2 linked regions of the Granulimonas faecalis genome follow. The protein of the gene in region 1 interacts with the protein of each later gene in a pairwise test. Links are inferred from orthologs where the notes say so. Each region holds a gene or a part of one and is shown in the gene's direction. Other genes may lie near its edges.

Region 1 (3,414 bases):
ACGAGAGCGCCCAGGCCTGCTGCCGCTGGCACGAGCCGCTGGCCAACCTGTGGATGCACACGGGCATGCTCCGCGTCGACGGCGAGAAGATGAGCAAGTCGCTCGGCAACTTCCACACGCTCAAGGAGGTCCTCGACCGCTACCCGGCCGACGCCGTGCGCCTCCTCATGCTCCAGACCCACTACCGCTCGTCGCTCGACTTCTCGTTCGAGCGCCTCGACGGCTGCGTGGGCGCGCTGGAGCGCCTGCGCACCACGGCGAGGAACCTGCGCTGGGCGGCCGAGAACTCCGACGGCTCCAGCTGCGGCGGCGACGCCGCCCAGGCCCTGTCCGACGCCATCGACGCCGCCCGCGACGGCTTCACCTCGGCCATGGACGACGACTTCAACACGTCCTCGGCCCTCGCCGCCGTCTTCTCCCTCGCCAACCAGGCCAACGCCTACCTCGACGCCGCCGGGGCGGGGGCGTGCACCTCCACGCTGCTGCGCGCCTCCGACACCCTCGTGGAGCTCCTCGAGGTGCTCGGCCTGGAGAGCGTCCGGCCTCAGGCCGACCCGCTGCCCGCCGGGCTCGTGGACGTGGCCCGCGACCTCGTGGGCTTCGACGGCGACGACGTCGACGGCGCCGTGGCGGCCCTCGTGGACGCCCGCGCCGCGGCCCGCGCCGCGAAGGACTGGGCGCGCGCCGACGCCATCCGCGATGCCGTCTCGGACCTCGGCCTCGTGGTGGAGGACACCCAGGCCGGCACCCGCATCACCCGTCAGGAAGGGGGGCGCTGACCATGGCGTCCAAGAACCAGGGCCCCAGGGGCCAGCAGGGCAACGGGCAGCAGGGGAGGCGCGGCCGGGGCCGTGGCCAGGCCCCCCGCGCCTGGAGCAGCGAGGACGGCCGCCAGTGGAGGGGCCGCGACGGCCGCAAGGCGGGCCTCGCCGGCAAGGCGGGCCCTCAGGCGCCCAAGGCCCCCAAGGGGGACCGCCGCAGGGGTGCCCAGGGCAAGGGGAGCCCGCAGGCCGCCCGCCGGCAGCCGCGTGCCGAGGAGCGCGTGCTCGTGGAGGGCCGCCGCGCCGTCGACGAGGCCCTTGCCGCCGGCGTGCCCGTGAGGCGCGCCCACATCGCCCTCAACAAGGGCAGCCAGGACCCCAAGCTCGCCCGGCTCGCCGCCACCTTCGAGGCCGACGGCGTGGAGGTGGACATCTGCTCCAAGGCCCGCCTCGACGCCATGTCGAGTCACGGCGCCCATCAGGGCGTGGTCGTGGAGCTCGATGACTTCCCCTACGCCGACCTCGAGGACGTCGTGGCGGCCGCCGGCGACGGCGACGCGCTCGTGCTCGTGCTCGACCATGTGACCGACGAGGGCAACTTCGGCGCCATCGTGCGCTCCGCCGAGGTCGCGGGCGCCGCCGGCGTCGTGATCCCCAAGGCCCGCGCCGCCTCCGTGGGCGTGGGGGCCTACAAGACGTCGGCCGGGGCCGTGCTCCACGTGCCGATCGCGCGCGTCTCCAACCTCGCCACGGCGGTGGACCGCCTCAAGGAGGCCGGGTTCTGGGCCGGCGCGGCCACCGAGCACGCCGAGCAGGACGTCTGGGACGCGCCGCTCGGCGGTCGCTTCTGCCTGGTCATGGGCAACGAGCAGACCGGCGTGAGCCGCCTGCTCCTCGACCGCTGCGACTTCTCGTGCCGCCTGCCCCAGCGCGGCCGCGTGGAGTCGCTCAACGTGGCCCAGGCCGCCACGGTCATGGCCTACGAGTGGATGCGGCGCCTCCGGGAGGCCGGCCGCGAGGGGGGCGTCGACCGTGGTTAAGGGGGCCCCTCGGGCCCTCCTCGTGGTGGACGGCTACAACGTGCTCTTCGCCGACCCCCGCTACCAGGACCTCTTCGACGAGCCCGACGGCTCCGTGCCCGAGCGCCTCGGCACCGACCCGTTCGGCCGCGCCCGCGAGGCGCTCCTGGCCGACGTCGCCGCCTACGCCCAGCACGAGTACGAGGCCGTCATCGTCTACGACGGCGCCAACAATCGCGGGGAGCACCGCCCCGAGACGAGGCGCGGCGGCGTGCGGGAGGTCTTCTCCCGCAGGGGCGTCTCGGCGGACACCGTCATCGAGGGGCTTGTGACCGAGGCGCGCGACTCCGGCCGCCGGGTCACGGTGGTCACCTCCGACGGCACGATCCAGGCCACGGTGGAGGGGCCGGGCGTCACCCGCGTGTCGAGCCGTATGCTCGTGCACGAGGTGGCGGCCATGAACCGGTCCATCGAGCGGGAGCGCGAGGAGCGCACGTGGTCCCGCATGAGCCTGGAGGACCGCCTGGACCCCGAGACGGCGGCCAAGCTCAACGCACTGCTCGGGCGCCGGGTCTAAGCGCTATCATCGTCCCTGCGCTGATGTAGCTCCAACGGCAGAGCACCCGACTTGTAATCGGACGGTTGTCGGTTCGAATCCGACCATCAGCTCCACCCACCGACGAAGGCGGCCCGCGGGCCGCCTTTTTTCTCGGTACGATTTGGGTGCGTGGGTGGCGCCTCCGATCGGAAACCCCCGTAATGGCGGTCGTATAGGGTTGTCTAGCTGGGGTTGTGCAGAAACGATGGTATGGATACACCCGGGTCCGGGGTATACGTTGACACGGATTTGCCCCGGGCGTAGTATCACTAGCGCGTTGTGGGTCCAGCACCTGGCAGCGCGGCTTGAAAACGGATGGGGATGTGGCACAGCGGCAACTGCGGCGGACTGTAAATCCGCTCCCTATGGGTTCCTTGGTTCGAGTCCAAGCATCCCCACCATGCCCGTGTAGCTCAGTCGGTAGAGCACTTCGTTGGTAACGAAGAGGTCACCGGTTCAAATCCGGTCGCGGGCTCCATTTCAAGCATGGCGGTGTAGCTCAGTTGGTCAGAGCACGCGGTTCATACCCGCGGCGTCACTGGTTCGAATCCAGTCACCGCTACCAGGTTATCTTGCGGTCCCTCCGGGGGCCGCTAGACATATTTAGCACGTAGGCATCAATGGCTGCGAAGCGGGAAGTCCTGTTTCCAGAAGGAGGATGGCACATGGCCAAGGAGAAGTTCGAGCGTACTAAGCCGCATGTCAATATCGGCACCATCGGCCACGTCGACCACGGCAAGACCACGCTGACCGCCGCGATCACCAAGGTTCTCTCCGAGACCCCTGGCTGCCGCGCCAACTTCACCGCGTTCGAGGACATCGACAAGGCCCCCGAGGAGCGCGAGCGTGGCATCACCATCTCCGTCGCCCACGTGGAGTACGAGACCGAGAACCGTCACTACGCCCACGTCGACTGCCCCGGCCACGCCGACTACATCAAGAACATGATCTCGGGTGCCGCCCAGATGGATGGCGCCATCCTGGTCATCGCCGCCACCGACGGCCCCATGGCCCAGACCCGCGAGCACATCCTGCT
Region 2 (3,470 bases), 250 kb from region 1 along the record:
GGCGTCGGGGTCGATATGGTCGAGATCGCCCGCATGGAGCGGGTGCTGGAGCGCACGCCCCGGTTCAGGGAGCGGGTGTTCACGGCCGAGGAGCGCGCCTACTGCGACGGCCGGGCCCGGCCCGCGGAGTCGTACGCCGCGCGCTTCGCGGCCCGCGAGGCCGTGCTCAAGGCCTTGGGCTGCGGCTTTGCGGGCATGGGCCTCGCCGACGTCTCGGTGGTGCCCGACCCGCGCACCGGCGCCCCCAAGGCGCGCCTCGCCGGCGCCGCCGCCCGGCTGGCCGCCGAGCGGGGCGTCGTGGAGGTGGCGCTCTCGCTCTCCCACACCCGCGACGTGGCCCAGGCCATCGCCGTGGCGGTGACCGAGGACGCCCGCCCTCCCAAGGAGGAGCGGCCCGACCCGGCGGCCGAGCTCACCCGCTCGTTCAAGGAGGCGCGCTCGGTCCTCGACGACCTGGAGCGCGTCCAGGAGACAGAATGGAAGGCCGCCCAGGCGGCCCAGCCCGCGCCCGCGGGCCCCGAGGAGGTCTGATCCCATGCAACCGGTTCTCAACGTCGAAGACGTCCGCAAGGTCGAGCAGGACCTCACGCTGGAGGGTGTGAGCCTCGCCGAACTCATGCGCCGTGCCGGCCACGCCGTGGCCCAGGAGGTGCTCGACCTCGGCAACCTCGGGCCTGTGGTGGTGCTCTGCGGCACCGGCAACAACGGCGGCGACGGCTGGGTGGCGGCCGAGCTCATGGCCAAGGCCGGTGCCCAGGTGGAGGTCATGACCCCCGTGGAGCCCGAGTCCCTCAAGAGCCCCCTCGCCCTCATGGTCGCCCAGTCGGCCGTGAACGCCGGCGTGCCGTTCTTCGTGGCCCCCAGCCGCGACGAGCTCGACGCCCACCTGGCCCAGGCGGCCGTGGTGGTGGACGCCCTGCTCGGCACCGGGTTCCACGGCGAGCCTGCCGCGCCCTTCGACATCTGGATCGACGCGGTCAACGCCAGCGGCGCCCACGTGGTGGCCGTGGACGTGCCGAGCGGCCTCTCGGCCCAGACCGGCCACGCCCCGGGCGGCGCCGTCTTCGCCGACACCACGGTGACCATGATCTGCCTCAAGCCGGGCCTGCTCTCGGGCCGCGGCCGCGACGTCTGCGGCGCCATCGTGCTCGCGCCCCTCGCCGAGCAGGCCGAGCGCCTCGTGGTGGAGGCCGACCCGGTGGCCTGGCGCTGCGACACGGCCGACTACCTCGAGACCCTCCGGGAGCCCACGGCCGACGTCGACAAGTACTCCCGTGGCTCCGTCCTCGTGGTGGGCGGCTCCACGCGCTTCCCCGGCGCCGCCGTCATGGCCGCCATGGCGGCCGCCCGCTCCGGTGCCGGCTACGTCACCCTCGTGGTGCCCGACCGCATCGCCACGGTGTGCCGCACCCACCTCCTCGAGATCCCCGTGGTGGGGCTCCCCACCAACGAGGAGGGGATGTTCTCGGCCGGCGCCCGCACGGAGATCGTCAAGATGGCCGAGCAGCGCAGCTGCGTGCTCTGCGGCCCCGGCATGGGCGTGTGCGCCGACACCGTCTCGGTGGTCTCGTCGCTCCTCGAGTGCGACGTCCCCCTCGTGCTCGACGCCGACGCCCTCAACGCGCTGTCTCGCATGACCACGAACCGCCTGGACAACTTCCCCGAGCTCATCCGCCGCGAGGCGCCGCTCGTGCTCACCCCGCACCGCCGGGAGCTCGGCCGCCTCGTGGGCCAGCCCGGCGAGCCGCCCAGCTCCCTCACCGCCGCCCTCGAGGCCGCTCGCCGCATCGTCTGGGCCGACGGCGGCTCCGACATCTGCGTGGTGGCCAAGGGCGAGTCCACGGGCTGCGTGGGCGTCGAGATCGCCCTGCTCCCCAAACCCGGCCCTGCGTGCCTGGCCACCGCCGGTTCCGGCGACGTGCTCGGCGGCATCATGGCGGCGCTCCTCGCCCGCGGCGTCGTGGAGAACGACGTGCTCCCCCTCGTGTGCGCCTTCGCCTGCGAGGTCCACGGGTTCGCCGCCAACCTCGCCGCCGAGGCCCACGGCAGCCGCGGCGTGATGGCCTCCGACCTCATCGGCAACCTCGGCCTCGCCCTCGACGCCATGGAGGAGCAGGTCTCGCTGGCCGTCGCCGGTGTGTCGCCCGAGGAAGGTGAGTGAGGTGGCGGAGAGCCGCTGCCCCGACACCCGCTGGGCCTGGGTGGAGGTGAGCCGCTCCGCCATCCGTCACAACACCCGCGAGTACAAGAAGCGCCTCGCACGGGGCGTCAAGCTCATGTGCGTGGTGAAGGCCGACGCCTACGGCCACGGTGCCGCCGTGTGCGCCCCCCTCATGGCCGCGTCCGGCGCCGACGCCTTCGCCGTGGCCACGGTGCGCGAGGGCATCGCCCTGCGCGAGGCCGAGGTCTCCAAGCCTATCCTCGTCCTCTCGCAGCCCCCTGCCACGGCCATCCCCGACCTCCTCGCCTACGACCTCATGCCCTCGGTCTACACCACGGAGTTCGCCCTGGCCTTTGGCGAGTACGCCGCGGCCGGCGGCCGCCAGGGGGCCTACCACCTGGCGCTGGACACCGGCATGACGCGCATAGGCGTGCCCTGGGCCGAGGCCGTGGAGTTCCGGCGCGCCGTGGACTTCCACTCCGGTCTCGTGTGCGCCGGCACCTTCACGCACTTCGCCACGGCGGACGTGCCGGGCGACTGGGACTGGGAGCTCCAACGCAGCCACTTCGACGAGGCTGTGGCGGCCCTGCGCGACGCCGGGTTCGACCCGGGCCTCGTTCACTGCGACAACACCCCCTCGGTGGTGCTCCACAAGGACACCCACTACGACATGGTGCGCGTGGGTATCGGCCTCTACGGCCTGCACCCCTGCGAGCCCAGCCGCGACCACATCGACCTCGAACCGGCCATGGCCGTGCGCGCCCGGGTCACCCGCTGCGGCTGGCCGCCGGTGGGTACGGGGGTCTCCTACGGCATGACCTGGCGCGTGACCACCTCCTCGGTGCAGGTGGCCACGATTCCCGTCGGCTACGCCGACGGCTACGGGCGCATCCTCTCCAACCGCGCCGAGGTGCTCTGCCGCGGCCGGCGCCACCGCCAGGTGGGCAACGTCTGCATGGACCAGTGCATGTTCGCCGTGGAGGTCAACCAGGTGCGGCAGTACCGCCCCTGCGGCCCCGTGGAGGAGGGCGACCTCGTCACCCTCATGGGTGTGGACGGCGACGAGGAGATAACGGCCGAGGAGCTCGCCGAGCTGTCGGGCACCATCAACTACGAGGTCGTCTGCGACTTCGGCCTCAGGCTCGAGAAGGTCTACGTCTAAGGGGGCAGCTATGGCCATGCTCAAGATCCCGGGTTACGAGAATCAGCGCCCCGGCGAGGTGCCGCTGTCGGCCGTGCGCGACCTCCTCGGCGACTGCCGCAGGTGCCCGCTCTGCGAGACGCGCACGAACATCGTGTTCGGCGACGG

The links. The genes of interacting proteins can lie anywhere in the genome.
Region 2: the proteins of rlmB (region 1) and OR600_RS01240 interact in binary tests that used the Escherichia coli proteins (3 or more experiments, as listed by UniProt). The link is inferred for Granulimonas faecalis from one-to-one orthologs.

Annotation. Positions count from the first base shown.
Region 1 is NZ_BQKC01000001.1:512,858-516,271, forward strand. What follows is about bases 1-2,791. They hold rlmB (23S rRNA (guanosine(2251)-2'-O)-methyltransferase RlmB), read left to right. Parts: upstream 1-781; coding sequence 782-1,801; downstream 1,802-2,791. Other genes in these bases: cysS (cysteine--tRNA ligase), read left to right, coding at 1-779; OR600_RS02270 (NYN domain-containing protein), read left to right, coding at 1,794-2,357. Also shown: tuf (elongation factor Tu), read left to right, coding at 3,044-3,414. UniProt on the Escherichia coli protein: Specifically methylates the ribose of guanosine 2251 in 23S rRNA.
Region 2 is NZ_BQKC01000001.1:265,684-269,153, forward strand. What follows is about bases 1-2,848. They hold OR600_RS01240 (NAD(P)H-hydrate epimerase), read left to right. Parts: upstream 1-535; coding sequence 536-2,161; downstream 2,162-2,848. Other genes in these bases: OR600_RS01235 (holo-ACP synthase), read left to right, coding at 1-531; alr (alanine racemase), read left to right, coding at 2,163-2,848. Outside these bases: more of alr, read left to right, coding at 2,849-3,323; OR600_RS01250 (uracil-DNA glycosylase), read left to right, coding at 3,334-3,470. UniProt on the Escherichia coli protein: Bifunctional enzyme that catalyzes the epimerization of the S- and R-forms of NAD(P)HX and the dehydration of the S-form of NAD(P)HX at the expense of ADP, which is converted to AMP.